Nodosilinea sp. FACHB-141: one gene and its partner. The protein of the gene in region 1 interacts with the protein of each later gene in a pairwise test. Links are inferred from orthologs where the notes say so. Each region holds a gene or a part of one and is shown on either strand. Other genes may lie near its edges. The genes, in order: dnaB and dnaA.

Region 1 (15,434 bases):
CGCCGATGTGGTGCAGGGAGCCCGCGATTCCCTGGCCGAGGCCGAAGCTCAGGCGACCATTCTCAAGGCGCGGCTGGCAATGCTTTAAGGGGCAACAGGCGCCAATTCTCTGACGGCGAAATCTCGAAAGACTTCCCCTACCCACTGAGCAAGGGATTTCCCCCTTGCAGGAATCCGCAATCGTCTACAAAAGGGGGTATGGGTAAGGACTTTACAGCTAAGGATTAGGATCAACTGAGCTACGGGGCATTCACTAAACTGGGCTCGATCTTTGAATGCGTACACAGAGTAGATCCGTTGCCCAAATCAAAACTGGCTCAGAGGTGCGAGCATTTTTAGCCCTGGCGGTGCCCCTGGCCGGGGCTCAAGTGGCCCAGGCTGCTGTTGGTTTTGTCGACACCCTAATGATGGGGCGACTGGGGGCCGAAACCTTGGCGGCGGGTGGCCTAGCGGCCATTAGCTTTCAGCTACTGCTGGCGGTGATCGGCGGGTTTGTGATGACCGTGGGGCCGCTGGTGGCCCAGGCCTTTGGGGCGGGGCAAAGGGAGCAGGTTGAGGCGATCGCTCGGCAGGGGTTTTGGCTCTCGCTAGGGCTGAGTCTGCCAATGATGGCGGTGCTGAGCCAGCTCGATCGGATGCTGCTGGGGCTGGGGCAGCCCGAGGCGATCGCCGCCCTCACCACCCCCTACTTTCAGGGGATTTTGTGGGGCGCATTTCCGGCCCTGGCCTTTGCCATGCTGAGGGGCTACGCGGCGGCCCTAGCTGAGGCCCAGGTAGTGATTGTGATTGTGCTGGTGGGCACAGTCTTCAACATTGTGGGCAACTATGCCCTGGGGTTTGGCAAATGGGGCTTCCCGGCCCTGGGGCTGGGGGGGCTGGGGCTATCTAGCGGGCTGAGCTACTGGCTGATGTTTGGGCTATTTTTGCTCTACACCCTCAAACACCCCAATTTGAAGGAATACCGCTTTTGGCGCGGCTGGCACCGATTGCAGCCCCGGTTGGTCGGTCGGCTGCTGGGCATGGGGGGCGAGATCGCCGTTACCATCGCCCTAGAATTTAGCCTGTTTGCCGTGGTCACGTTTTTGATGGGTATCCTTGGCCCTGAGGTGCTGGCCGCCCACCAAACCGTATACCAAACGATTTACCTGATTTTTATGGTGCCCTTGGGTATGTCCTACGCGGCGACGGCGCGGGTGGGACTGGCTTTTGGTCAGCAGGATATGGGCGCGGCGCGACGGGCAGGGTATATGGCGATGGCGATCGCCGCTGCCTTTATGCTCCTGGCCACCCTTGGGCTGCTGCTGTTTCGCCAGTCCATCATTGGCCTGTATCTAGATCTGCGCGACTCGACCAATGATCCGGTGGTCGCCCTGGCTCTGCCGATGCTTTTTGTGGCGGCACTGGCCCAACTTACCGACGGCGTTCAGCGAGTCGCTTCAGGGGCGCTCTACGGGCTGCAAGATACCCGCATGCCCATGGTGCTCAGCGGGCTAGCCTTCTGGGGCGTAGGGCTGACTACGGGCTATCTCCTAGGCTTTTGGCTTGGCCTCGACGGGGTTGGGCTGTGGATTGGCCAATCTATTGGGGTAGCCACCGCCGGAATAATTTTTGTGATCCGGTTCCATCGCTTGACCCGCCCCGGTCGGGCAGTCTGACAGCAGCGCACAAGCTCCAGGGCCATGGTGAGCCAGGGTAGTTTATGGACGCACGGTTTCGTAGCGAATGAGGCGACGAATGGTGTCTGTAGAAACATTCAGCCGCTGCGCCATTTCGGCCTCAATGGCCGCTGGTGATCGCATCGGTAGGTAAAAGTCGAGGGTGCGAGGCACCGGCTTCACCACAATCACCTCAACCCGAGTTGCCCGGCGATCGCCCCCAGCAGCCGGAGCCTGACCCTCGTTGTCAATGACCGCGCGAATGCTGAGAATGCCTTCGTCCTGCGCCGCCGTATTGGTCGCTAAAACCAGAGGTGCGATCGCCCGGCCCGCCACCCCCAGGTAGTGATGAGTCCAGCCGTAGCCAGCCAGCCAAAATGCGGCCCCCAACAGCCCCAGGGGTAGCCAAAACTCAAGGCCAGAGTGAGTAAGGAGACGTTTGAGCGCAGGCATAGGCGATGGGGAAAGTTGGGAAGTGGGTAATGTAGGGGATGATTCTCAAGCTTAACGTCACCAGCATCACATCCACCCATCCACCCACCCACTCATCCACCCATCCACCCGCCCACCCATCCACCCCTCTCCTCTTCACACTTCCCTTGGGTAAACTAATTAATGGTAAACAGCAGGTTAAGCTAGCAAAGCGAGAGTTGTAGCCTTGAGAACACTTGCTGCGTCATCCCAATCGGATGCAACCCACAGCCAGCTAGAACAAGCCCTGTAGGCCCTGGGCACCGAGCCCTGACAATGCCCTCGCTAAGCTCGTGCAACATCTGGCTCGCACCCATCGATGGCAGAGGCGATCGCTTCAGCATTCGCGAACTCTGTGCCTAAGCCCGTCTGATCCCATCCACTCACCTCCCATCCCCTCGTCTCCCCATCTCCCCATGTTTACCCGCAGCCGCAAACACCTCACCCAGTGGCTCATGCTGACCATGGGCAGCGTTTTTGTGGTGTTTGGCGGGTTGCTCTACGTCATTGAAGTGGAGCGGGAGCTAAACAAACTCGACCAGCAGCTCTACCGCGAAGCGGAGCTGATGATTAGCAGCGGCGGCGCTGACTCGTCGCCCAATCCGACCTACCCCGTGCAGTTTCAGATCAAAACGGTGCCGCTGCTGGGGGGCAGCACCCTCAGCGTTAGCTCAGATCTGGTCTACGCCCGCTGGTACGACACCAACAACCACCTGCTGATGTTTTTTGGGCCGCTGTCGGGCGATCAGCGCGACATTCAGCCTGGTTACAGAACTCTGACCTATGAGGGCCAACGCCTGCGCCAGATGACGGTGCCCATTGAGTCGGAGGGGCAAACCCTGGGGCACCTAGAACTGGCCACTACCCTGGTACCGGTGGAAACTGCCCTCAACCAAGTTCGACTGGTTTTAAGCCTGGGGCTGCCGGTGGGGGTGGGCCTGATTGGGCTGCTGAGCTGGTGGTTTGCGGGCCAGGTGATGCGGCCCATTCAGTTGTCGTACCAGCGATTAGAACAATTCAGTGCCGATGCTAGCCACGAGCTGAGGACGCCAATGGCCGCCATTCTCAGTCAGGCCGAGCTGGGGCTGATGACAGCTTCGCCCCAAGAGCAGGTGGCGCGGCTTCAGCACATTGCCGGGCTGGCCCAGTCGATGGGTCAGCTGATTAACAGTTTGCTGGTGCTGGTGACAGCCGATCGCTGGTCGGGCACCCAGCAGTGCAACCTCACCCTCTTGGTAAAAGAACTCGCCCGCGAGTATCAGCCTCAAGTCAAGGCTAAGGGGCTTTGGTGGCGGCTAGAGCTGCCCCAGGCCCCCCTCTGGGTGAATGGAGACGCCAATTTGCTCCGACAGGCGATTGCCAACCTGCTCAGCAATGCCTGCCGCTACACCGCTACCGGCGGAGAGGTCGCCCTCTCCCTCAGCCACCGCGTCGACCGAATTATTATTACTGTGCAGGACAGCGGCATCGGCATTCCGGCGGCCGATTTGCCCCGCGTGTTTGACCGCTTTTACCGGGTTGACAAGGCGCGATCGCGCGATACTGGCGGCTTCGGGCTGGGGCTGGCGATCGCCCAGCAAATTGTTCAGGCGCACCAGGGCAAACTTACTGTAGTCAGCACCGAAAACCAGGGGTCAACCTTCACCATTACCCTGCCGTTACTTCTGCCTGCCAATGCCCAGGGGCAACCTGCTCCCCCGCAGACCTCGGGTTACAAGGCAAAGTGCTAGACCAAACACGTCATTGATTTCTCGTCGGCCAGATTACTACGGAAGATGCTTGAAACCCCTCACTCTACCGTTGACCGTCAAAAACTGTCCGGAGTGCTGTTCCGATGATTGTTGAGCGCAAAGTATGGCTAGCAGCGGCTTTGCCCGTGGTTTTGGCGGTAGCGGCCTGCGGTGGCGGCTCTTCTCCCACCGCCGAGACCGACTCCGATGCTTCCCCAGTGTCCGCTGGCAATGGCAGCGGCACCACCATTGCGATCAGTGGCGCTGGGGCGACCTTCCCCGCGCCGATTTTTCAGCGCTGGTTTGACGCCTATACCCGGCAAGTTGACTTCGATGTGCAGGTGAGCTACCAGTCGGTGGGCAGTGGCGCTGGCCTAGAGCAGTACATCGCCGGCACCGTAGACTTTGGCGCGTCTGAGGCCCCAATTACCGATTCCGAAGATCTCACCCAGGCTTTCGTCGACGCCTTTGGTTACGCCCCCATTCAGGTGCCGATCACTGGCGGTTTATTATCGTTCTCCTATAATCTTCCTGGGATTGACGATCTGGAGCTGCGCCTTTCCCGCGATGTCTACTGCGGCATCGTCACGGGCGAAATTACCCAGTGGAGCGACCCTGCGATCGCAGCGATCAACCCCGATCTAGAGATGCCTGACCTGCCCATCACCTGGGCTCACCGCTCCGACAGTTCGGGCACCACCTTTGTCTTTGTCAACCACATTGACACCGTCTGCGACGGCTGGTCAGGCGGCGTTGGCACCTCCGTTGACTGGCCCGTGGGCATTGGCGGCCAGGGCAATGAGGGGGTAGCCGCTACGATTCAGCAAACCGAAGGCGCGATTGGCTATCTGTCCTACGCCTATGCTGCCCTCATGGACATCGATTCAGCGTTGGTAGAAAACAACGCCGGCAACTACGTCGAGCCCTCCCCTGAAACCGCAGGCAATGCCCTTCTCGATGAAGAAATACCAGACGACTTTGCCCTGCTTGTCCCCGACCCAACTGGCGAAAACTCCTACCCCATCGTCGGTCTAACCTGGGTGATGATCTACAAGAACTACGAAGACGCAGCCAAGTGGAACGCCATGCGCGACGTGTTTGAGTGGTCCCTCGGCTCCGAAGGCCGCGCCATTGCTGAGGAATTGCTCTATGTGCCTCTGCCTGAGCCGCTGGTGGAGCGGATTCAAGAGGTGTTTGATACCGTTAACGCGGGCTAATTTAAACCTCATTGCTCTGGGGTACCTAGTCAAGGCAGGGCGCTCTCGCTAACGTTTGCTGCGGCCTTTTGGCCGCGTGAAACCAGCCCTCGGGAAACTTGGTTAAAGGCTATAGGCCCCATTGCGCTGTGGGCAATTTTGAAGAGTTGTTTCGCCATAAGCGCGCTGGAAGCCTAAGCGCGTTCCTGAATTTGGCTAGGCCACACCAGGGAAGACGGGTTTAAAGCACAATTAAATCTATTCCCCTCCTCCAAGGTCATGGTTCAGAATCTCAAATTTGATGCGGTCAGCGATCGCCTGCCACCCCAAAACATTGAAGCCGAAGAGGCCATTTTGGGCGGTATTTTGCTCGACCCTGAAGCCATTAACCGGGTGATGGAGATTCTCACCCCTGACGCCTTTTACATCGGTGCCCACCGCGATATTTACAAAGGGGCGCTGGCCCTCCACGCCAAGGGGCAGCCCGCCGATCTAATGACCATCGCCGTCTGGCTAAAGGACAACGGCAAGCTCGAACAGGTGGGTGGTCAAACCCGCTTGGCTCAACTGGTCGATCGCACCATTAGCGCCGCCAACATCGACCAGTACGCCACTCTGGTGATGGATAAATACACCCGCCGCCTGCTGATTCAAACCGGCGGCGAGATCTCTCAGCTGGGCTACGACACGACCTTGCCCATTGAGAATGTGATGGATCAGTCGGAGCAACGGCTGTTTGGCATTACCCAGTCGCGACCCCAGGGAGGCTTGACCTCAACCTCCGATATTTTGATTGAGACGTTTTCGGAGATTGAGCAGCGATCGCTCGGCGTCGTGCTGCCCGGCATCCCCTGCGGCTTCTACGACTTAGATGCCATGACCCAGGGTTTTCAGCGCTCAGACCTGATTATCGCCGCTGCTCGTCCGTCAATGGGCAAGACCAGCTTTGTGCTCAATATAGCTCGCAACATTGCTGCTTTACAGAAGCTTCCTGTAGCTATTTATAGCTTGGAAATGTCGAAGGTGCAGTTGGTCTATCGCCTGCTCTCCAGCGAAGTGGAGATGGAAAGCAGCCGCCTGCGCACCGGACGCATTGCCCAGAACGAGTGGGAAAAACTGGGCCACGCCATCAGCATTCTCTCCCAGATGCCAATTTTCATCGACGACACTCCCAGCATTTCGGTGACCGAGATTCGCTCTCGCTGCCGCCGCCTCCAGGCCGAGCAGGGTGGAGCCCTAGGGCTGATTTTGATCGACTATCTGCAACTGATGGAGGGCGGCGGCGACAACCGGGTGCAGGAACTGTCGAAGATGACGCGATCGCTCAAGGGTCTCGCCCGCGAACTCAACGTGCCGATCATCGCCCTCTCCCAGCTCAGCCGGGGTGTCGAATCGCGCACCAACAAGCGCCCGATGATGAGTGATCTACGTGAATCTGGAGCGATCGAGCAGGACGCTGACTTGATCATGATGCTCTACCGCGAAGAGTACTACGACCCCGACACCCCCGATCGCGGCATTGCTGAAATCATCATCACTAAACACCGCAACGGCCCTACCGGCACCGTCAAACTGCTGTTCGAGCCGCAGTTTACCCGCTTCCGCAACCTGGCTACTCCGGGGATGTAGCGATCGCCGTTAGGCTCAACCGAAACCGCTGGAGAGCACTGGTCGTAACCCCTAGAGGGCTGCAACTCAACCTCCAGCGCTTAGATTTTGCTCCTTTGAGAGGTAATCTAGCGTTAACGCAGCCTCTCCTTTGGAGAAGCGCGACTCAACCTCAGGAGACCTCCCATGGGCGACATGATTAGCTTTAAGCGACCCGATGGCCAATCGTGCCAGGGCTACTACGTCGAGCCAGCCAGCGGCAGCACTGCCCCTGGCATTGTCGTGATTCAAGAGTGGTGGGGCCTCAACAACCAGATCAAGGGCGTGGCCGATCAGCTGGTTCAGCAGGGCTACCGAGTGCTGGTGCCCGACCTCTACAAGGGCGAAGTCACCGTCGAAACTGCCGAGGCCGAGCACCTGATGGGCGAGCTCGACTTTGGCGATGCTGCCACCCAAAACATTCGCGGCGCGGTGCAGCACCTCAAGGCCACCAGCCCCAAGGTGGCGGTGATGGGCTACTGCATGGGCGGGGCGCTGACGGTACTGGCCGCCGTGTACGCTCCCGAGACTGACGTGGCCATCAGCTGGTACGGGGTGCCTCCGGCAGAAGCTGCCGATGTCAGCACGATCGCAATTCCGTTCCAAGGGCACTTTGCCCAGCAAGACGAGTTCTTTTCGCCAGACGCGGTGAAGGCGTTTGAAGCGCGGCTCCAGGAGGGCGGCGTGAACTACGAATCCTACTGGTACGACGCTCACCACGCCTTTGGTAACGAAAACAACGACATCCACGACCCCGAAGCTACCCAGCTAGCTTGGGAGCGATCGCTCACCTTCCTCGCCACTCACTTGGCCTAGACCCTAGCCATAATGGCTAGCGCAAACCGGCAAGGTTTAGAGCTTGCCGTAGGGCTGAGTGGTGCGAATTGACAGCTCACCATTGTCTGCCGCTGAAAGAAACTCCATAACCACCGCTACGGGGTCGCCTTCCAAGTGGGGGGTGTAGCTGCGGCGCACTAGCTCTGGAGGGTAGGGGTTGACCCGAGGCACGTGGAACCAGTCGGGTGCCTTGACCACAATCTCACCGTCCATTCTGACTACCAGACCAAAGTTGGAGCCAATCAACATCTCAGGCCGAATTCGCTGAGCCGCGCCTAGGGCATCGGTAAGGGCGGCGGCTAGGAGCGGCTGTTGAATGTTTTCCACTGGGTCATCGGGCAGCTGAAAGTCATCGGGCAGCTGCTCCCAGGTAATGGTAGGGCCAGTGCGGGGCTGAGCTTGAACCATAGTCGCTCCTCAAGCAAAACCGTTTGCGGCTGTTGTCTGTCTCTATCCTAATCCGTCACTTCTCTGCCGCTGGATGCAGGCTGATGCAGGCATACGAAATCAATTGGTAAACCCCGATTCCTGATCAGGAACTCCGTAGGTTTGCATGCTATGCCCCTACAAACCGAGGGTATTTATTCGGGATTTCGCATCAGACCGGCTATTCCATAAGCTATTCCATAATCAGGATTACGCCCTGCACCTGCTTTTTGGCGTTTACCAAGGGGGTGCAGGTGATGTGGCAGCTCAGGCTGCGGCCCTTGCGGTTGACGGCCTCGATGGTCAGCTCGACGGAGCCGACGCCGGCTGAGGCTAGGCAGTCGCGAATGGGCTGGCGCAGCTGCTCTACCGGCAGACCCATATCTAGGTTGAGGAAATATTGGCCGACAACTTCTTCGGGGCGCAGGCCCCAGAGGTCTTCGGCTTTGTTGTTCCAAATTTGCACTTGCAGGTCGCGGTTGACTACTGCCACGCCGCCTTTGAGACTGGCGAACACGCATTCTAGAAACGTGTTGCTTTGATTGAGGTCGCCGCTGCTGCGCTGGAGTTCTTCGTTGAGGGTTTGGAGTTCTTCGTTGGCCGATTGCAGTTCTTCGTTCATGGTTTCCAACTCTTCGTTGGTGGACTGCAATTCTTCGTTGGTGGTTTCTAGTTCTTCATTGGTGGACTGCAATTCTTCGTTGGTGGTTTCTAGTTCTTCGTTGGTGGATTGCAATTCTTCGTAGGCCATCTCTAGCTCTTGGTTGGCGTGCTCTAGCTCGGCCTGCAACCGTTTGAACTGGGTGATATCGACAAAGCTAATGCTGGCTCCGAGAATGGCGCTGTCGCTGCCAAACAGCGGGGTGATCTGCACCTCGAAGAAAACGGAATCACCCCGAGGATTTTGCCAGGCGACATCGGGCAGGTTGATGGTGCGGCGGCGTTCGTAGATTTCTTCCAGGCAAGAGCGCAGCTCTACGGGGCGGTAGGAAAGTTCTAAATCTTGCAGGGGGCGACCGATATCCTGCTGGGAGAGACCAAAGAGCACCTTGACGCGCTGGTTGGCCAAAACCAACACGCCGTTGTGCTTGAGCACAATGCGGGCCACCGGGCTGACATCAAAGGCAGTCTCTAGCAGGCGGAGCTGGTCGGTCAGGTCATCGGCAGTGGCTTCGTGACCGGTTTGAGCCATAATCAGCAGGCGATCGCGCCCGCTCAACTGAGGCACCTTGGTAAAGATGCGCCCCTTTAGCTGCACCGGGCTAAAGAGTTTGCTGTGGGTGAGCAGCATTTCGGCTTTGCCCAAGAACAGATAGCCGTTGTCATTGAGGGCAAAGTGAAACCGGGTCAAGATTCGGCTCTGGGTTTCAGCGTTGAAATACATCAACGTGTTGCGGCACAGCAGCAGGTCAATCTTGGAGATCGGGGCATCTTGAACCAGGTCGTGGCGACCAAAAATGACCGATCGCCGCAGCTCTTTGCTAAAGGTGTAAATTTCGTCTTTGTGGTCAAAAAATGTGCTGAGCTGGGTTTCTGATAGACCGTCTATTTTGTGGCTAGAGTAGATGGCCTGGCGCGCCGTTGCCAGAGCGTCTTCGTCGAGATCGGTGGCATAGATTTTGACTCTGGCCTGAAACTGCTCAAGGCCCAGCAGCTCTGCCAGCAGCATGGCAATGGAGTAGGTTTCTTCGCCGGAGGCGCAGCCAGCGCTCCAAATTCGGATGGGTTCGGTGCTTGCTTTGGAGCGAAAAATTGTCGGTAAGACGTCGGTGCGCAGGGCATCCCAGCTGGTGGAATCGCGAAAAAATGCGGTGACGTTGATCAGCAGTGTGTTGAACAACTGCTGAAATTCATCGGGATGCACCTCTAAATAGTCGATGTATTCGCTAAAACTGGTGACACCGACCGTCTGCATGCGGCGGGTGACCCGCCGCATGAGGCTGGGCTGTTTGTAGCCGGTAAAGTCAAACCCCCGGTTGCTGCGAACGTAGTCTAATAGAGTTCTAAAGGCAGCATCGTCAGAACTTTCTAGATTTGAGGCCACAGACTATATCCTTGCTTGCTGCACCAGGTTGATCAGGGTTTGGGGAATTGTCTCTAGGGGCAAAACCCAGTCTACCTGGCCGGTATCAATGGCCATCTGGGGCATGCTGGCCACATTGGCGGTGGCCGGATCTTGGACAATCACCCGACCGCCGTGCTGCTTGATGGCCTTGATGCCGGCAGCGCCATCCCGACCATAGCCGGTTAGAACGACGGCGATCGCCCGCTCCCCAAAGCGCTCTGCCACCGATACTAGGGTACAGTCGGCGGCGGGCCGAGAGTAGTTTACTTTGGCGGTGTGGGTCAGGCGCAGGGTGCGACCGGCCCCAATCAGCAGGTGGTGGTCTGGGGGGGCTGTATAAATCGTCCCAGCCTGCAACAACTCTCCGGTTTTGGCGTCTTTGACGGGCAGCGCCGTCATAGGCTTTAAGACTTGGGGCAGCAGGCTAGCCATGTTGGGGTCAAGGTGAATCACCAGGACAATGGCGGCGGCAAAATCGGCGGGCAGCTGGGGCAGCAGTTGCGCCAACGCTTTGATGCCCCCAGCGGAGGCCGCGATCGCCACGATGTCAAACCGCGCCGCTGAAGATAGCACTGAGGACGGCGAAGCGTTCATAGGGTTTTAGGCCAATAGCCCGGTGTCTGGTCTAGCATGACGGCGAAATGACGACCTAGGCCTAACCAGGGCAAACAATAGACTGTGGTGAGGCACGGCTCAACTTCGAAAGGGTTGGAGCGCGATCGCCAGCTCCGCCAAACAGCTAGAAAAGGGGTACAGACGCCCATCTCTGAATCAGTTTAGACTCGTTCTGCCGCCAGAGGCAGCGCTCTAATTTTAGTTAATTAAATGAAATAAACAGTCACGTTGATTTCGTCTCTCTTCTACCCAGAGATTGATGATTTCAGCGGCTGATTTAGAAAAAGTTCTGCTTCCCAAACGAAAGTAAAGATTCCCTTAATCTCTCTTAAAAGAAAGACTTTTACCCATCTTTTTGACAGGAGCAGGAAAAATCAGCTGGCAGCTAAAGCTACAGCAAATCGCTTTTCAAACGCCCGCATAGATCTTTAAAGACGTGCTTACCCCGTCTACAGACGCTCAGGAACGGTGTCTCCTTGAAGATGAATTTCTTTCTGATTGAGAATTAGCTGCCTGACGAGGCGAGCGTTTTCTTCGGCCTCCCGAGCCCGCTTCGAAAACTGTTCGGCTGATTGGGTTCGATTTTGCTGATAGGCGTAGGCCATCAGTCGGCGAGACAGGGCGGCTCGCTCTTCGATCGCCCGCACCGCCGTCCACAGGGCGCGCTCTAGGTTTTCACCGTGGAGCGACATCAAACTGTCGAGGGAGTAGGCGTGGCCGATATGGCAGCGAAATCGCAGCAGATTGTAGGCGTCTCGCACTTCCCACAGCACGCCACCACAGTCGGGGCAGGTGAATGGGGAGGCGGCGTTGGGTCGCTGGCCTTCTTCAGCGGCGGCTTTCTCTTCGGCAACAATTTTCTCTTCGGGTACGAGTGGATTACTGGTCATAGGAGATTCCTGAGTAATAGGAGATTCCTGAGTAATAGGAGATTCCTGAGTAATAGGAGATTCCTGAGTAATAGGAGATTCCTGAGTAATAGGAGATTCCTGAGTAATAGGAGATTCCTGAGTAATAGGAGATTCCTGAGTAATAGGAGATTCCTGAGTAATAGGAGATTCCTGAGTAATAGGAGATTCCTGCGTGGCGTCTGCCACTAAATCCACAATGTGACTAGCTAGAGCGGTAATTGGCAGCACTTGATCGACGGCGACATGGGCGATCGCATTTTCAGGCATGCTTCTAAACATGGCCTCATTAGGGTCTTGCACCAGGGCGACTCCGCCCTCGGCCTTAATCACCTGTAGACCATTGGTGCCGTCGTCTAACATGCCCGTGAGCACCACCCCCACAGCGTAGGGACCGTGGGCCTGGGCCGCCGAACGAAACAGCACGTCGATGGCGGGGCGATGGCCGTTTTCTCTGGGGCCTCGGCTCAGCTCTATGGTGCCGCGATGAACCAGCAGGTGATAGTCGGGCGGGGCCACATAGATGCGCCCTGGCTGAATGGTTTCGCCACTGTAGGGGTGGGCGGCGGGCAGGGTTCTGGCACGGCTGAGAATATCGGGCAAAAAGCTGACGCTACCGGCTGGGAAATGGACTGCCACAAAAACCGCGGCGTTGAGCTGAGGGGGTAGTTGTTCAACGAGCTGAGTCAACGCTTCAACTCCACCGGCTGAAGCACCAATGACAACGACACGACAATTGGTCATAATCTGCTCCTGCCAGCGGCGTCCACAAAACAACTAGTTCAACAGTTTCTCCAAATTCAAAGCTTAACTAAAGCGTCAAAGATCAACATCCCCCCAGGCTTATATATGGTTAGACCGCTAGCCTTTGAGGGCTAGGGCGGTGGCCGCCGTTTTGCTTAGGGTGGAGAGGGTTGGCGCGATCGCCCAAAATCACCCTCCAGAGAGATAAAAATTGTCAACCCATGCCCGCAGCATTAGCATTAACAGGAGCGAGCAACCTTGACCTGACGCGCTAAAACGCCGAAATTTGGAGAATTTATGAAAGTTTTGGTCGTCTACTATTCCATGTATGGCCACACCCTGAAGCTGGCCCAGGCGGTGGCCGAGGGCGCGGGGCAAGTGGCTGGGGTAGAGGTGGTGTTGCGCCGGGTGCAGGAGTTCGACGCCGTCAACCAAATCATTGACCAAAACGAGGCTGCCCGCGCGGTGCGGGAGCAGCAGCAGGAGATTCCGGTCTGCACCGTAGACGACCTCAAACAGGCTGACGGCGTGGTGTTTGGCTCGCCCACCCGCTACGGCAACATGACCGCCCAAATGAAGCAGCTGTTTGACTCAACCGCCAGCCTTTGGCTCAACGGCGACATGGAAGGCAAACCAGCGGGGGTCTTTACCGCCACCGCCTCTACCCACGGCGGCCAAGAGACCACCCTGCTCACCATGATGGTGCCCCTGCTGCACCTCGGCATGCTCGTCGTGGGGGTGCCCTACTCAACTGCCGGCATGATTCACACCGAGGCCCGAGGCGGCACCCCCTATGGGGCCAGCACCATCACCGGTGGCCAGGGCGAACTCCAGCCCCAGCCAGAAGATTTGGCGATCGCCCGCACCCTAGGACAGCGCGTAGCCGAAGTCACCACAAAAGTGCGCGGCTAGCGCTCAGCGGCAGATGGCGGGGGGCTCTTGGCTGGGGCTCACGCTCTGCGGTAGTTCAATGGTAAATTCACTGCCCCGGTCTAGCTCACTGTTGACGGTAATCGTGCCCTGCATGACCTGCACCAGCGCATAGACAATGGCCAGCCCCAGGCCGGTGCCTTTGGCAGCGCTGCGAGCGTCGTGCACCTGCCAAAACTCTTGAAAAATGTGGGGCTGATCGTCTCGGCTAATGCCGCAGCCCGTGTCTTTGACCTGGAGCAGCAGTCGGTCGGCGGGTAGGGGGTCTAGGCTCACCACAATCCGCCCGGCATCGGTAAACTTGATGGCGTTGGAGATCAGGTTGGTCAAAATTTGCCGCAGCCGGTTGCGATCGTTGACCACTACCACGGGGCGATCGGGCAGGTCTGCCTCTAGAGTCAGGGCCTTTTGGTCGGCCAATGTGCCCAGTTCGTCTATGGTGGTCACAATCAGGTCGGTCAGGTCAAAGCGTTCGAGCTTCAGCTCGACTTGGTCTGCCCGCAGCCGCGAAAAATTGAGCATGTCTTCAATCATGCCGAGCAGGTGCTGCCCGTTGTGAAAGATGCGCTGCACCATCCTGACCGTCTTAGAGTCGCGCTGGGGGTCAAACTGCGCCATCAACACCTGAGAAAACCCCAAAATGGCGTTCATCGGCGTTTTGAGCTCGTGGGAAACCGTGGCTAGCAGCTGCGCTCTCAGGCGATCGGCCTCTAACAGTTCTAAATTCTCAACTTGCAGCTGGCGCAGGGTGGCTTCGGCTTTTTTGCGATCGCTAATATCTCGCATTTGCCATCGCAGCCCAACCCCATTGCCTTCGATATCTTTGACGATCTCAACCGTTGTCGAGACGGTGATGGTGGCGGCTTTCCGCCTCTGTATCGTCAGCTCCCAGCCCTCAATGCGATGCGATGTCACAATTTGGTTGAGCAGCGTGCGAAAGGACACCCGTTCAGCTGGGGGCACATGGGAGACTAGGGGTTTGCCAATCAGGTAGGGCTGCTCCAGGTTCAACAGCGCAACGGCAGCATGATTTGCCTCCTGCACCACCCCGTTCATATCGGTTACGAGGTAGCCATCGGGGGCAAAGTTAAACAGATCTTGGTAGCGCTGGCGCTCGGCCTCAGCAATGTAGTTAGCGGCAGCGAGCTGTTCGTTTTGGGCCAACAGCTCTTCTTCGGCAATGTGGAGTTCTTCTACCGCTAGGCCCAGTTCTTCTAATAGAGCTGTGGTCAATTGCTGAGATTCGTCTGAGGGAAGTTGTCGGGTCTCTTCATAGAGCGCCGTCACCCGAGTCTGAACGTTCTCAATATAGCGAGTCAATACCTCGTCCCTTGCCACACTCACAAAGCCCTCTCCCAGCTATTCGCTCAGTCTGTCGCCATTGCCCTATCACCGCATCCACCCCACGAAATATCAGCTGAGGGCTCGAGGGGCAGAGCGCAGACGCACCTTAAGTTTTAGTTCGAAACAAGAGGGCTGGTCTAGGCTATTGACAGTCTCTAGCAATAGCATTACATATTTTCACTGAGGTCAAGGTTATTGCCTTGACCTCAGTTGACAGATTAGCGCCGGCGTCTACTGCACCGCTGCCGAGACTCGCACCCGTTGCAGGCTCTCGGCCAGCTGGCGCACTACGGCGACCATAGCCAGAGAGTTGTCGAGCCGGTTGACGGCAGAACCCACGCCAACGCCAGCCGCTCCAGCGGCGATCGCCATCGGAGCCGTCACATCTGACAAGCCCGACGCGCAGAGCACTGGCACCGACACAGCCCGAGCGATCGCGTGGGCGGCAGCCAGCGTCGGCGCCGCCTTCTCAATCAACCCCAGGGTGCCGGGGTGAGTCGGCTGGCTAGAGGTGCCCCCCTCAGTCTGAATAATGTCGGCCCCAGCGGCCACCAGAGCTTCGGCCAGGCTCACCTGCTCATCCAACGCCAAAATGTGGGGCACCGTGACCGACAGCGTGATCTGGGGCAGCAGGGCGCGGGTGCGGCGGGTCAGTTCGAGCACCTCGGGCGCTTCAAACCGCCGACCCTGGGCGTAGAAAGCATCAAAGTTACCAATTTCGATCAGGTCGGCCCCAGCGGCCACGGGGGCAAGAAACGCCTCGGCCTCGACGGCAGAAACACAGATGGGCAGAGTCGTGGCGGCCTTAGCCAAGCGGACCAACTCGGCATCGGCGGCGATATCCACAAAGGTGGCACCGCCCTGGT
Region 2 (15,472 bases), on another replicon or contig:
CAGCAGCGCCAGCAAGTAAACCATAGGGCAGCCTCAACGGTTTGCATTCAATCACGGTCGCCTAGTCTGTGTTCTATTTCGCCCAAAACTCACAAATAGACCAGCGCTAATTGATATAGCGACTGTCTACAATCCGGCTTGTGAGAACTTCAATAAACGAAGGTTAAGAACCGATTTATCGTCTCGGGCACTGCGATGGCGAAATCATGGCATACATAATTAATAGAGTCAACGACTTCTATAAAGAGAGCCTTGACCTGTGCAAATATCGTTACCTTTAGCTGTTTAAGAGATAGAGATAGCCTGTTGGGATGGTAAGTTTGATAAATAACTACGCTCTGGCAGCTTGGTCAAAGAACGCTTCTAAAGGATTCATCTAACTCGTTGAATTGCTAATTTGCAGAAACTTCTAGCGGGTTGTACTCGATCTTGACCCTGTCTCCGTATTTGATATTTGGTATGGGTGGCGCAATTATTTCAATGATGGAAGGATTCTGAAAGTTGCGCTTTTTGGTCTCTGGGTGAGGGTAGTAGATCCAGCTGTTATAAGTTGAGGTTTGGAACAAAACCCGACAGCGAGAGAAGGAAAAGTCTTCGGGAGGATGGCGATCGGTCCACTCGACCTGGCGAAATGTGAGTTCAGGATCGGTGAGCTGAAAGGTTCTGGGATTAATCGAAATATTGAGTGTTCCTTTAAAGTATTCTGTTAGATCTAACCCTAAAGCTGCAAAAAACGGCATTTGCATTTCAATTGTCCCGCTAGGATAGGGACAATTTGCAGCAGAGCCGGAAGCTACTTGGTGGCCATGCTCTACAATTCCTGTAACAGTTTGCCAATGTCTATGAGTCATCCAGAAATACTTGACTGTGATGGATATCTTATAGAAAGCTTAATTCTCATCTAACTAAAAGCAAGCCTATTTACAACTCATTTCTCGATAAAATCTGTTTAATTAATAGTAGTTGCTTTCTGAATTTATTTACTCAAATTGAAGCTAATTCAAAGTTAATTACCATGGCAACCTGTCAAAGGAATTGCTATTCTTTCGCCTATCTTTCTATTAATAACACGCTCAAGCGGGCTTCAAATCGATGGTGAGACCCACAGCGTTGAGCACAGCCACAAAGGTTTCAAGAGTTGGGTTTTCTCCCTCTGCTAAGACCCTTTGTAGAGGCTTACTATGGCCATCAGTATTGCTCTCTTGCGTGATCTGCCTAGCTTCAACTACATTTCTTAAGGCCAACACAAAAGCTTCCCTGTTGCCATCCTTCAATGCCTCATCCAAAGCAGTTTTTAGGTACAGAGCTGCATAGTCTGGGTTAGCTAACCTCACCAGCAAGTCAGTTCGATAATCTTTCACTGGCATTATTCAACCCTCCCGCTGTTCATCCTGATACATTGCCCAGAGCCGTTGCGCTGTCTGAACATCTTTATTCTGACCTTTCTTATCGCCGCCGACCAACAACAGTACAACTCGCCTGCCTGCTAAACCATAGTAGACCCGATAGCCGGGGCAAAAAAGAACCGTAGCTCATAAACCCCTTCGCCAACGCTCTTGCGATCGCCAAAATTTCCTAGACTGACTCGGTCAAGCCGAACATCAATTCGGGCCTGGGTTTGAGCATCTAGGTTCGCAAACCACTCATCAAAGGGGCAAGCCCCCTGTGATGTCGTGTATTTTTGAAGTTCCCAATACTCCTGACTCATCGCTGCCTTAGTTCTGTTAAAAACCCAAAATCCCCGATTTCTTTAAGAAACCGGGGATCTATCAATAGAGTAACTTTCTTACCGCTCTATCGCTCGGTGAGCTTGGTCAGCAGTGTGTTCGATCGCTCCACAAAGGTCTTCATGCCGTTGGCATCAAAGCCCTTTTGAGCCATTAGCGCCGTGTCGTAGATTTGGTTGCAGATCATCGTCGCCATATCACCCGCCGGAGAGCTACCCCCGTCGGCCCCAATAATCGTGCTCTGGCTCAGACCTAGCAGGTTTTGAATCAGCGGGTGAGCCGTGTTCACCATCAGCACGTGGTCGTCGGGGAACTGCATCTCCTGCTGCTGAATCATTGCCATGGTTTCCTGCATGCGGCGGGCTTCTTCAGGCAGCAGCACCATGGCCGGGGGTGCGCCTTCGCCTTTCAGCGCCTGGGGTTTGACGTTCACGCGAGGGCGATTGATCGCCTGCTCAAACATCTCTTTGATCTGGTCGTCGCGGGTTTTGTTGGTGGCTGGGTCTACAATTTCGCTCTGCTTCTCTTTATCGAGCAGGGTGTCATCCAGATCCGCATCGACGCGGACGAATTTCACGTCGGAGTATTCGCGCTCCAGGGTCGGAATAAAGTGGGTGTCGATGAACGAATCCATGAACAGCAGCTCAAGGCCCTGGCTCCTGAATAGCTCAATGTAAGTGGCCTGGGAGACTTCGTCGGTGGCGTAGAAGACGCGATTTTCGTGCTTGTCTTTGTTGCGCTCTAGGTACTCTTGCAGGGTGGTGTAGAAGTTGCCCTTGGCATCGGTGGCGGGCTTATTGTCCGACACTTCTGACCAGGCGTCGCCCTCATCGGTCTGCACTTCGACCTTAGCGGCCTCGGTATCACCCAGTTTGGCGGTGGTGCGGAAGATGAGAATGTCTTTGACTTGCTCTTTGAACTTGTCGTCGTTGAGGGAGCCAAATTTGACGAAGTTGCCCAGGTCTTGCCAACTGGCAATGTACTTGGCGGGGTCGTCGCGGTACAGAGCTTTGAGGCTGTCGCCCACTTTCTTGGCGATGTAGTCGGCGATGCGGCGCACGGTGCGATCGCCCTGCAAGAAGCTCCGGCTCACGTTCAGCGGAATGTCGGTGCTGTCGATCACGCCGCGTAGGGGCAGTAGGAAGCGGGGCACCACTTCTTCGCAATTGTCGGTGACGAAGACCTGGTTGCAGTAGAGCTTAATGCTGCTCTTGGTGATGTCGATGTCGGGCTTGAGCTTCGGAAAGTAGAGAATGCCGTTGACCACGAAGGGGTAGTCAGTGTTGAGGTGAATCCACAGCAGCGGGTCTTCCTGGAAAGGATACAGGTAGCGGTAGAACTCCAGGTAGTCTTCGTCGGTGAGGCTACTGGGCGATTGCTTCCAGGGGGCTTCGTGCTTGTTAACGACCTCGCCGTCAATCTTGATCGGCACTGGCATGAAGTCGCAGTAGGTCTTAATCAACTGCCGAATGCGGGCGGGCTCCAGATATTCTTCTTCGCCCTCCATCAGGGTAAGGGTGATGGTGGTGCCGACAGTGGTGCGATCGGAGGCGCTCAGCTCAAACTGGGTCGAGCCGTCGCAGCTCCAGTGCACAGCTTCGGACCCTTCTTTATAGGAGAAGGTGTCAATCTCAACGGTGGAGGCCACCATGAACGATGAGTAAAAGCCGAGGCCAAAGTGACCAATGATTGGGTCTTCGGCAGCACTGTCTTTGTACTTGGTGATGAACTCTTCGGCGCTGGAGAAGGCTACCTGGTTGATGTACTTTTTGATCTCCTCAGCGGTCATACCGATGCCGGTGTCGGAGATGCTGAGGGTCTTCTTGTCTTTGTCAAACTTAATTTCAATCTCGGGGGCACTGATATCGCCGGAGTACTCGCCCGATCGCGCCACCATGGAGAGCTTTTTGATGGCGTCGACGGCGTTAGAAACCAGCTCCCGAAGAAAGATCTCGTGCTCGGAGTAGAGCGCTTTTTTGATGATCGGAAAAATATTCTCGGTATGGATCGAGATATTACCCTGTTCCAGAATCGTCGTCATGGCGGTTCGGTGGTGGTTCAACTATGGGTTACTTAAAGGCAATTTTTGACCGAGACGACGAATTCCACAAGCGGCGATCTCTGTACTAAGAGGTTCGGTTGACCCTACTCACTAAGGTAGAGAGTGCCCGAAGCGACAGTTGAGGCCCACGTCGATGCCAGTTCAGCCCGCTTAATGGACGTTCCACCTTCCAGCGTTTGGGCAAGGGCTCAAATGCTTTGCTAAGGAGCTAATGACCTTAGCTTAGTCCCAATCATCAGCCACACGGCGAGGGCAAAGCATCGCTGCTATAGCCTTTGTCAGCCCAAAGCACCCTCCCGCTTAAGCCTCGTGGCATACTCTTCGACCATTTACCGGCAGATGAGGCCCGCGACCTTTGCTATTTAGCGGCGATCGCATGCGCTTGATTTTGCTCAAGAGGGGCGATCGCTGATACTCATAATCTAGAGTGAGTCTCGCCGTTAACCCATATTATGTATTTCGGTTCACCGACTAATTCTGGAAGCTGTGAAAACAATCAGAAGATCTGTCTTAATAATGATTCATTTTCCTAAATTTGTTCTGAGCTAATCAACCCAAATAGACCCTATCAAATATATCTCTTTTGAGCGATTGAAGAATGGTGATCTTTACCTGAGTAATGGCTTAGCGTAGTCCCTCAAACTAATCTTGAGGGTGCATTTTCTGCACCATAGCCTACCCTATCGCTTCTAGGTTGCCAATCTTGTGCTTAGTAAAGCGAGGAAAATTCCCGACCGAAATTTTCTTCCATGGAAGCAGAAGTTACTGAAAAACGAACTTTAAAAACTTGATTCAACAGTATAGACGCTGAACCAGCAGGTTAAGAAAAGTAAGGATGTGTATCGAATTTAAGCCCAAACAGCGTTCACTTAAGAATATTCGGTCACTCTAACTGGTTCTCGGCTGGTTAACTTTGGTTGCTGAGTCGGTTTTATTGGGGGCTGGGAACCCTATAAGCAGAGGTGGCGGCGCTAATAGGCCAAAGGTAAGCATTACAAAACGCTAAGTGCCTAAAGCGTGACTATGGATGCAGGCCCTATTGGCATGGACAACGCAGCAATTAGGAATTATGAACAACGTTGTAGGAGACTTGTCGGCGCAGCAGCAGCGGAGAGCGGCTCGGCGGAGCTCTTTCGGGTTCATTATTCTGTTGATTTTAGGGGCCCTGGGAAACTATTTTCGCTGGTCATTCTTTTTTCATATTGACTTTCTCTTTGGCACAATTGCCGTGTGGCTTGTGCTCAGCTATTATGGCGTTCGCTGGGGCGCAGTGGCGGCGATAGTGGCCTCCAGCATCACATACTTTCTCTGGAATCACCCCTACGCCATTGTTATTTTTGCCGCTGAATTTTTGTTTGTTGCGTTTTTTTATGCGCGCCACTCTCGGCGTAATTTGGTGCTGGTCAACGCCATTTACTGGGTACTCATTGGCATGCCGCTGGTGTGGTTGTTTTACTACCTGGTTTTAAGGGTAGACACCAACCAAACCCAAATCATTATGCTCAAGCAGGGGGTCAACGGCATTTTTAATGCCTTGGTGGCTAGTCTGCTGCTGTCCTACACCCCCATCCATCAGTGGATAGGACGGCCCCAGGCGGCTAGCGCGCTATCGCTTCAGCAAACTCTGTTTAACCTACTAGTGGCCGCTGCCTTCCTCCCGACGCTGATTTTGATGGCGCAAGATAGTCACGGGGTTGTAGCCCAGGTAGTGACTGAGGAGCAAATTCACCTCAATTTGGTTTCCCAGCCCTTGGCAGCTCGCATTAAGGCTTGGTACAACCTCCATGTGCGGGCGACCACAGCTCTGGCCAACATTGCTGCTCAAGGGGTGGGGTCTGCTCTATCTCCGCAGAACCAGGAGATTCTGCAAGCCCAGACCAAAACTATTCAAGCGCTAACTCCAGATTTTCGTCATTTGGTAGTTACCAACGGTGCCAACGAGATTGTGGCTGAGGCAAGTAGTGACCATGGCCCTATCCATGCGCTCAGGCTGCCTACGCTGGGCCAGGCCGCCAACGGCCTGCCTCTCCTATCCCGCGATCGCATGGGAGACCACTCCGCTCAAAACAGTACCGTGCTGCTCAGCCAGCCCGTGCTCAATCAGGGCCAGGTGCAGGGCCGCGTCTGGGGCGAGATTGATCTGTCTCCAATGAAAGACATGCTGGCAGAAACTGCCGCTGAGCTGCATTTTCAGGTGACGTTGGTCGATCAAAACCAGCAGGTGCTGCTGAGCACAAACCCTGAGCGGGGCTGGAGTAGCACCTTCGACCTGCGCCAAACAGGCGAAGTCGTAACTCTCAGCGATGGAATTTATCACTGGTTGCCGACCGACGGTAGCCCCCTGTACGTCACCCGCTGGCGCAACTCGTGGTTTGTAGAAGAACTGTCCCTGCCGGCTATTGCCGGGTGGAAGCTGATTGTCGAGTCTCCGGCCCAGCCCCACGTTCAACCGGTGCAGCAACAGCACACCAGAAGTTTATTCATTTTGCTGGTGGTCACGGCGCTGACCCTAGCCATTGCGCACTGGCTCAGTCGGCGGTTTGTGAAGCCGCTGTTTGAACTGGCCCAGGTGACTACTAACCTGCCGACCCAGGTGCAGGAGCGCCGAACGATTCAGTGGCCCACCAGCCCGTTGATAGAGCTGCGATCGCTGGTGCAAAACTTCCAGCAGATGGCCGTCACCCTGACCCAAAAATTCCAGGAATTGCAGCAGGCTAAGCAAACCGCAGAGGTGGCAAACCAGGCCAAAAGCGAGTTTTTGGCCAATATGAGCCACGAGCTGCGTACCCCCCTCAACGCTATTTTGGGTTTTACTAACCTGCTGCATCGCCAGCCCGCCCTAGCCTCCCACCGGCCGGAGCTCGACTTAATCAAATCTAGCGGCGAGCACCTGCTTGACCTAATTAACGATGTGCTTGATCTGGCCAAGATTGAGGCTGGGCGCATGACCCTCAAGGCCGCTGCCTTTAACTTGCTCGACTTTATCGCCAACCTAGAGAGTATGTTTTCGTTGCGAGCCCAGGCTAAGTCTATTGGCTTCGCCGTTGAGCGCGGTGCTGAGCTGCCGCAGTTTGTCCAGGCTGATGAGCGCAAGCTGCGCCAGGTGATCATGAACCTGCTCAACAATGCGATTAAATTTACCGAGGCGGGGAAAGTGACGCTGCGGGTTCTGTGGTCGCCGCAGCGGGAGGGCTGGCTGCGGTTTGAGGTAATCGATTCTGGCTTCGGCGTTGCCCCTGAGGAGATGAATCTACTGTTCCGATCGTTCTCGCAAACCGAGTCTGGGCGGAGTAGCAACGAAGGCACTGGTCTGGGGCTGCGTATTTGCGATCAGCTGATTCAGCTCATGGGAGGCATGATTGAGGTGCAAAGCCAGCCTGGCCAGGGGTCGCAGTTTACGGTGCAGGTGCCGGTAGCGGGGGCGATCGCCGCTCAGCTGACGACGCTCTCCTCAACCCGTCAGGCCACGGGGCTAGCCCCTGACCAGCTGCCCTATCGGCTGCTGGTGGTCGATGACCAGTTCAGCAATCGCCGGTTGCTGATGCAGTTATTAAGCGACCTGGGGTTTGAGGTGCGCGAGGCCTGCCATGGTCGAGAGGCGATCGCCCAGTGGCAAGACTGGCAGCCCCACCTGATCTGGATGGATATGCGCATGCCGGTGATGGATGGCTACGAGGCTACCCGCCAGATCAAGGCCCAAGTGCAGGGGCAGGCCACCGCCATCATTGCTCTCACTGCCAGCGTCTTTGACGAAGAAAAATCGCTGGTGCTGTCAGCGGGCTGCGACGACTTTGTCCGCAAGCCGTTTGAGCCGACGGTGATTGTCGACAAGCTGGAGCAGCACCTGGGGGTGCAGTTTGTCTATACCGAGCCCCCGGCCCTGGCCCCCGCTGCTGAGACGGCTCCCTGTCCAGCGGGTAGCCTAGCTATGATGCCCCAGGACTGGTGCGATCGCCTTTACCACGCCGCTACCCAGGCCGACCAGAAAGCTCTGTTTCACCTGCTCGAGGCCCTGCCGGATGAGCAGGAGTCCCACCGTCAAGTTTTGCAAAGCTGGGTAGCCAACTTCCAATTTGACAAGCTGATGTCCCTCTGCCGGCGCGAAGATGAGCGAACGCCCTAACCCCAAGCCCACCATTCTGATCGTCGATGACGTTCCCGACAATCTGCATCTGCTGATTCGGGAGCTGGGGGAGCAGGCCTACGAAACGCGGGGCGTCTTAACAGGGGCTATGGCCCTCACGGTGGCTCGCTCAACCCCTATCGACTTGATTTTGCTCGACATCATGCTGCCCGATACCGACGGCTACAGCGTGTGTGAAACCCTCAAGGCTGACCCTGCCACCCGCGATATTCCGGTTATTTTTATTAGCGCCCTCGACGAAGCCCTCGACAAGGTCAAAGCCTTTGCGGTGGGGGGCGTAGACTATATTTCTAAGCCCTTCAGAACCGCAGAAGTGATAGCTCGGGTTAACACTCAACTCAGTCTCCGCCAGGCCCAGCGTCAGCTGCAGCAGTTTAACCAGGCGCTAGAGCAGCAGGTGCAGCAGCGCACCTATGAGCTGGGGGAGGTCAACAAATCGCTGCTGTCTGAAATTCAGGTGCGGCAGCAAGCGGAGCAAGATCTGCGCAATAGCGAAATTCGCTATCGCCTCATCGCCGACAACATGAGCGATCTGGTCTGTCTGCACAACACCGAGGGAGAATTTTTATACGTCAGCCCGTCAGTTCAAACCCTGCTGGGCTACGCCGCCACCGACCTGCTCGGCAAGCGCCTCCAGGATTTTTGCCATCCGGCCGATAGTCACTGCATTCAGCTCCAGTTTCAACCCTTGCCGGAGCAAGGCGAATCGAGCACCAGCTGCTATCGGTTTCGGTGTCAGTCGGGCCACCACATCTGGCTTGAAACCCTGGCTAAGCCAGTGCTCGATGACGCAGGGGCGATCACCGGCATTGTCACCAGCTCGCGGGATGTGAGCCGCCGGGTTGAAGTCGAACATCGGTTGCGCCACGATGCCCTGCACGATGCCCTTACCCAACTGCCCAACCGTGACTGGTTGGCCAAACGCCTGGAGCTAGAGCTGATGCAGTGCAGCTGGTATGGCGGTCATCGCTTTGGCCTGCTGATGGTTGACCTCGATCGCTTCAAGGCGGTGAACGATAGCCTGGGTCACTTGCTCGGCGACAAACTGCTGGTGGCCGTGGCCAACTTGCTCAAGGGCTGCGTTCGCGATATCGATATGGTGTCGCGCTGGGGCGGCGACGAGTTTGTGATTTTCCTAGAGAGAATTACTGACGCCAACGAAGTCATTCAGGTCGCTAATCGCATTCAAGCCACGCTCGAAAACCCGATCGCCCTCGACGGCAAAATTATTTTTACCTCCGTCAGCATTGGCATTTTGATTGGCGATGGTGCCTACGCCAACAGCAACGACATTTTTAGGGATGTGGATATTGCCCTTTACCGGGCTAAGGAGATGGGGCGCAACCGCTACGAAATTTTTAGTCTAGAAATGTACCAGCAGGCGATCGCCCGGCTCAACCTCGAAAACGAACTGCGTTTAGCCATCCAGCAGCAGCACTTTGTGGTGCACTACCAGCCGATTGTGTCGCTCAAAACGCGATCGCTGCTGGGGTTCGAGGCCTTGGCCCGGTGGCAGCACCCCACCCAAGGGCTGATTATGCCCGGCGAGTTCATCGACCTAGCCGAAGATACTGGGCTGATTAAGCCCCTCGGCGGGCAAATTTTGCGTCAGGTGTGCGAAACCCTGAGCCAGTGGAGCGCTTCCTATTCCCTAGGCAATGGTTTTCAAGTCAGCGTCAATGTGTCGGGCCAGCAGTTTCGCGACCCGGCCTTTATCCACACCGTCGACCGGATTTTGGTCGACACCGGGGTGGCGGGTCGCTGGCTTAAGTTTGAGATCACCGAGCGCATTTTGCTAGAGCAATCAGAGAGCATTGCCAGCACCCTAGCGGCGATTCGCAGTCGCGGCATTGAGCTCAGCATTGACGACTTTGGCACCGGCTACTCGTCCCTGCGCTACCTCAGTCAGTTTTCGGTGCAAACCCTCAAAATTGATCGCTCCTTTGTCAACCAAATGCAGCCCACTCGCCAGGGCATTGTGCAGGCCATTGTCGATTTGGCCCACAACCTGGAGATGACCTGTATTGCCGAAGGGGTCGAAACCGAACTGCAGCTTAACCAACTGCTCAGCCTGGGGTGTGAGGCGGCCCAGGGGTATTTTTTCGCTCGCCCCCTGCCTGTGGAGGCGGCGACTCAGATGCTTGAGGGCGATCGCCGGTTGCCCTAGCCCCTAGCCGGGGCGTTTGGGCCAGCTATTAGCGCGAAGGTTTTGGGCGGCCAGCTCTACGGTTTCGGCAATGCGGCGCGTGCGGGTTTCGGCCCGTTTGGCGCTGGCAATCCATTCCAAAATGCCCCGCTTTGCCGAACGCGGAAAAGCCTCAAAATTTGCTCTGGCCAACTCATTCTCGGCTAAGGCCGTTGCCAGATCCGTCGGCACCTCCAGGCGCTCGATCGCATCCAGCAACTCCCACGACCCATCCTGTTTCGCCGCCTCAATTTTTGCCAGCCCTGGCGGCATCATTAGCCCCGCCTCGCTTAGGGCAGCAATCCGCTTTTTGTTAAGCGCCGACCAGCCGGTACCCGGCTGGCGCGGGGCCATCCACAGCATGGTGCGCTCGTCGTCGAGCTTGTTGCCCTTGCTGTCGATCCAGCCAAAGCACAGCGCTTCTTCCACCACCTCATCGTAGGAAACGTGGGGCTTACCCGGCCGTTTCTTATAGGTGATCAGCCATAACCCTTCAGTCCGCGAGTGATTTGTCGCCAACCACTCGCGCCACTCAGCGCGGCTTTCAACTTGAACAGAGTTGTTGGGCGCTTCAGTCGCCATGGCAGTCAGGACAAGTCATCCTCAAGCCTCAGCATACTCAATCCACGCCTCGTTCTGCTTCAGCAACATCCCAACTCATCCACCCATCCACCTATCCACCCTCCTACCCACCCACCCTTCACCGTCCCCGCTCGGACATACTCAGGCGATCGCCCAGTTGCCGAATGGTCTGGGCCAGATCTAAATCGCGCTTCAAGAGTTTCTCGATTTTGGTATAGCTGTAAAGCACCGTGGTGTGGTCTTTGCCGCCAAAGGCATCGCCAATTTTGGGCAGGCTGAGATCGGTGTGGCGGCGCATTAGATACATGCCCACCTGACGGGCCTGGCTGATTTCCCGCCGTCGTGAGGATCCCTTTAAATCTTCCACCGAGACGCCAAACTTTTCCGCCACCACCGCCAGCACCGAGCTAGGCGAGGCTTCGACTTTATCTGCTGGAGGGTTCAGCACCGCCGTCAAGTGTTCGACGGTCATGGGCAGACCCGAGATCGAGGTGTAGGCGAGGGCGCGAATCAGCGCCCCCTCCAGCTCGCGAACATTCGAGGTGTAGCTGGCTGCAATATACTCAAGCGCCTCTCGAGGCAGCTCCACCTGCTCGTACTCCGCCTTCTTTTGCAGAATAGCGATTCGGGTCTCGTAGTCGGGGGTTTGAATGTCGGCAATCAGGCCCATGGAAAACCGCGAGATCAGCCGGTCTTGTAGCCGCATAATCTGGTTGGGGGGCCGGTCTGAGGCCAGCACAATCTGCTTGCCCGCCTCGTGGAGCGTGTTGAAGGTGTGGAAGAACTCTTCCTGGGTGTACTCCTTGCCCTCAATAAACTGAATGTCATCTACCAGCAAAATATCCACATCCCGGTAGTGGGAGCGAAAGTGCTGCATGCTGTCGCGGCGAATGGCGGTGATCAGGTCGTTGGTGAACTGTTCTGTGCTGACGTAGGCCACCCGCGCCTGGGGGGCAACTTCCTGCCGGTAGTGGCCGATGGACTGCATCAGATGGGTCTTGCCCAGGCCCACTCCGCCGCACAAAAACAGCGGGTTAAACTCACGCCCTGGTGACTCGGCTACCGCCAGAGCCGCCGCATGGGCCATGCGGTTGTTGGCCCCCACCACAAAGCGCGAAAACACCGCTTTGTGGTTGAGGTCGTTGTAATTTTCCCGAGTCGGGGCGGGCGAGTCCGCCGGCATTGCCCGGGTGGGCAACCCTGGGGTCGAGCGAGCGGGTAGGGTCGGGGCCGAGGTTGGCCAGTTGACCTCAGCCATGGGCCGCAGCGCCGCCGAGGTGTCATCCCCGTCGGGTACCACCGTTACCTGAAGCTCAATAGCCTTGCCCAAAATATTGTTGACGACCTGAGTGATGGTGCCTGCATAGTGCTTCTGCACCCAGTTGCGGGAAAAAGGGTTGGGGGTCGATATCACCAGGGCGCGATCGCTCAGGGTTTGCGCCTGAGCAGGCTTAATCCAGGTTTCAAAGGTGGGTCGGCTCAGCTCCACCTGAAGCTGATTCAAAACCTCTTCCCACAACCGATCCAGGGCCTGGTCCACGGTTTACCTCGTAAATAACCGCTGCCCGAAGGCAGACATCGCGCATGATTAACTGATCGGGCTACCACTCCCTAGCCCGCTAGCATTCTGATGCCAGAACTGGGGCTTTCCAGGGCCGTGGAACCGTTTGTCCCGAACCTTAGCTGTAGACCGGGGCAGCCCAGTCCAACAGCTATTGGAAGATCTATAGGGTACTAGATATACAGATAAAAAATGTCCCTAATTCTACATATAGCGTTTTAGCAAAATTTGGATCCAGTGATGCTCCAATTAAGCGAGGCACTAGAGGCGTCCCGCTGGTCTATTGAACCATAGGACCCTAGCCTCTGGGAAAGATATATACAATGGCTACAATATTGCTCACCTAACCCCGCCCCTGGCTCATCCTTTGACACCTAAGGCCTATCTATGACCACCCCAGAGTCTTCGTCGCCATCGCCTTCGCTACTGACCCTGGGCCATCCGGTGCTGCGCCAGGTCGCCCAGCCCGTGACCGCGTTAGATGGATCGGTACAACAGCTGATTGATCAGCTATTGACCACAGTGCGCACCGCCAACGGCGTCGGCATTGCCGCCCCCCAGCTGGGCCACTCGCTACGGATACTGGTGATCGCCTCGCGCCCCAACCTGCGCTACCCCCACGCCCCTCTGATGGAGCCGACGGTGCTGATTAATCCTCGTCTAGTCTCGGCTAGCGATGAGCTAGAGCTGGGCTGGGAGGGCTGTCTCAGCGTGCCAGGGGTGCGGGGCCAGGTGCCGCGCCATCAAACCGTAGAGGTGGAATACTGCGATCGCCACGGACAAGCCTACCGTCAAATTTGGCAGGGCTTCGTCGCCCGTATTTTTCAGCACGAAGTCGACCATCTAGACGGCAAGGTGTTTCTCGACCGAGTGCAGTCTGAGGCTGACCTGCTGACTGAAGACGCCTACCAGGCTATGGAAATCGCCAATCTTGGCTAAGGGTTGTCCAAGCTTTGCCTGACCGCATCAGTTTCTTGGCGCTAGCCAATTAATTCTTGACGGACTGTATTTCAGAATGCAACGGCCCTAGCCCGGTTTTGAAAAACATTCAGCAGAATCAGAGCCGCCCCAGGTCACTCAGTTACCCTGATACCTCTGGCCGGATAATTTCTGACCAGACTATCTGGCTGGCTAAGGCCAAAGGAAACAGCGTGAGTTCTCACCCGCAGCCCCGCATTGTTCGCCTCGACATGCTCGACACCGACTACGCCAAAATAGCGGCGGGAGAGCCCATCCCCGACGCCAAAAAGCAGCGGCTCTCCCAAGACAGCTATGACTTTACCCGCCTAGGGCAGCACATTGCCCGCTACCGCTACGGTGGGCTTGACGAACAGGGGCAAGACGACATTCTCTGCACCCTGGGCACTACCGCTGGGCTATTTACCCTAGCCGATGTTGAGGACATGAACGATCGTCTCCGTCAGACCGGCCGCTTTTACCTCACCCCTGGCGAGCGTCAGCAGGTAATCAACTGGCTAGTGGACGAGTTGGGCATCGAGTTGACTGAAGAACTGAACTCTCAGGGTGAGTAGATATAAAGCTCCATCTGTGAACATTTCATTCGCTATAGATTTATCTCTGGCTAACGAATAAAATCTGGCCCGTTCCCGGTATCTCAATGTAAACGAGTGTTTCAATCGAGTTACAACCCTTGAGAGTGGCCCAAAATGCCAAAAATCCCGTGATACGATGCCCTCGTAGCTTTTCGCAATAGTGGAGTAAGCACCCTTGGTACTTCGGGTAGCAGTAGTAGGATCAGGTCCAGCAGGCTCCTCGGCTGCTGAGACACTAGTTAGAGCCGGTATTGAAACGTACCTATTCGAGCGCAAGCTCGACAACGCCAAGCCCTGCGGTGGGGCGATTCCCCTGTGCATGGTCGAAGAATTTGATTTGCCGCCGGAGATCATCGATCGCCGCGTGCGCAAGATGAAGATGATCTCCCCCTCCAATGTTGAGGTCAACATCGGCAGCACCCTCAAAGAGGACGAGTACATCGGCATGTGCCGTCGCGAAGTGATGGATGGCTTTTTGCGCGATCGTGCTGCCCAGCACGGCGCTAAGCTGATTAACGGTACCGTTCACACCCTCGAAATTCCCACGACCGAGACGGGGGCCTATACCCTCCACTACACCGAGCACCGCGAAGATGGTCTAGTGGGTGACAACAAGTCGCTTCAGGTCGATCTGGTGATCGGGGCTGATGGAGCTAACTCCCGCGTCGCCAAGGCGATCAAGGCTGGGGATTACAACTATGCGATCGCCTTCCAGGAGCGCATTCGCCTGCCCGAAGACAAGATGGCTTACTACGAAGACCTGGCCGAGATGTACGTGGGCAACGACGTTTCCCCCGACTTCTACGCCTGGGTATTCCCTAAGTATGACCACGTTGCCGTAGGCACCGGCACCATGCGGGTCAACCAGGCCAAGATCAAGGGTCTTCAAGCCGGTATTCGCGCCCGCGCCGCCAAGCGTCTAGAAGGTGGCGAAATCATCAAAGTAGAAGCCCACCCCATTCCTGAGCACCCCAGACCTCGCCGCGTTGTCGGCCGCGTGGCTCTAGTCGGCGATGCCGCCGGTACCGTCACCAAGTCCTCCGGTGAGGGCATCTACTTCGCCGCTAAGTCGGCCCGCATGTGCGCCGAAACCATTGTGGAATTTTCCAACAATGGCCAGCGCATTCCCACCGAAGCCGACCTCAAGGTCTATCTGAAGCGCTGGGACAGGCAGTACGGCATGACCTACAAAGTGCTGGACCTGCTGCAAACGGTGTTCTACCGTTCCGACGCCACCCGCGAGGCCTTTGTCGAAATGTGCTCTGACATCGACGTGCAGAAGCTCACCTTCGACAGCTACCTCTACAAAACCGTGGTGCCTGCCAACCCCCTGGTGCAGATGAAAATCACCGCCAAGACAATGGGCAGCTTGATTCGTGGCCATGCGCTAGCTCCAACCCGGAGCTGGTAGTAGGGCGATCGTTCAGTTTCTTTCTAACCCCCTAAGCTGACTGGCTTTGACAATACTTTGTCAAAGCCAGTTTTTTATACTTGGTGAACCCAGAGTTCCTATTGATAACCTGACCCAACGCTCAACTCTTTGGCTCTAGCCTAAGCTTTGCTTCCACCGCTTTGTTGGCACGAAGCCCAGACGTTGCTTTGGCACCTTCCTGATGGTCAAAATCCCAGGCAGCCTACTTCAATAGAGAATTCCTAGA

The links.
Region 2: the proteins of dnaB (region 1) and dnaA interact in binary tests that used the Escherichia coli proteins (3 or more experiments, as listed by UniProt). The link is inferred for Nodosilinea sp. FACHB-141 from one-to-one orthologs.

The regions. Positions count from the first base shown.
Region 1 is NZ_JACJPP010000021.1:301,684-317,117, forward strand. The notes cover bases 4,609-7,506. They hold dnaB (replicative DNA helicase), read left to right. Parts: upstream 4,609-5,331; coding sequence 5,332-6,681; downstream 6,682-7,506. Other genes in these bases: pstS (phosphate ABC transporter substrate-binding protein PstS), read left to right, coding at 4,609-5,073; H6F59_RS22275 (dienelactone hydrolase family protein), read left to right, coding at 6,847-7,506. Also shown: H6F59_RS22245 (valine--tRNA ligase), read left to right, coding at 1-88; H6F59_RS22250 (MATE family efflux transporter), read left to right, coding at 276-1,655; H6F59_RS22255 (hypothetical protein), read right to left, coding at 1,698-2,108; H6F59_RS22260 (cell wall metabolism sensor histidine kinase WalK), read left to right, coding at 2,543-3,856; more of pstS, read left to right, coding at 3,961-4,608; more of H6F59_RS22275, read left to right, coding at 7,507-7,515; H6F59_RS27155 (CheR family methyltransferase), read right to left, coding at 8,156-10,006; H6F59_RS22290 (chemotaxis protein CheB), read right to left, coding at 10,010-10,621; H6F59_RS22295 (chemotaxis protein CheB), read right to left, coding at 11,092-12,294; wrbA (NAD(P)H:quinone oxidoreductase), read left to right, coding at 12,592-13,206; H6F59_RS22305 (ATP-binding protein), read right to left, coding at 13,210-14,568; H6F59_RS22310 (DUF561 domain-containing protein), read right to left, coding at 14,800-15,434. UniProt on the Escherichia coli protein: The main replicative DNA helicase, it participates in initiation and elongation during chromosome replication. Travels ahead of the DNA replisome, separating dsDNA into templates for DNA synthesis.
Region 2 is NZ_JACJPP010000011.1:423,168-438,639, forward strand. What follows is about bases 10,030-12,965. They hold dnaA (chromosomal replication initiator protein DnaA), read right to left. Parts: upstream 12,241-12,965; coding sequence 10,819-12,240; downstream 10,030-10,818. Other genes in these bases: H6F59_RS10490 (EAL domain-containing protein), read left to right, coding at 10,030-10,100; H6F59_RS10495 (YdeI family protein), read right to left, coding at 10,104-10,700; def (peptide deformylase), read left to right, coding at 12,649-12,965. Outside these bases: H6F59_RS10470 (DUF4126 family protein), read right to left, coding at 1-24; H6F59_RS10475 (hypothetical protein), read right to left, coding at 393-851; H6F59_RS27605 (transcriptional regulator), read right to left, coding at 1,074-1,367; molecular chaperone HtpG, read right to left, coding at 1,795-3,768; H6F59_RS10485 (ATP-binding protein), read left to right, coding at 4,859-7,912; more of H6F59_RS10490, read left to right, coding at 7,896-10,029; more of def, read left to right, coding at 12,966-13,200; H6F59_RS10510 (hypothetical protein), read left to right, coding at 13,413-13,793; chlP (geranylgeranyl reductase), read left to right, coding at 13,990-15,225. UniProt on the Escherichia coli protein: Plays an essential in the initiation and regulation of chromosomal replication. Binds in an ATP-dependent fashion to the origin of replication (oriC) to initiate formation of the DNA replication initiation complex once per cell cycle.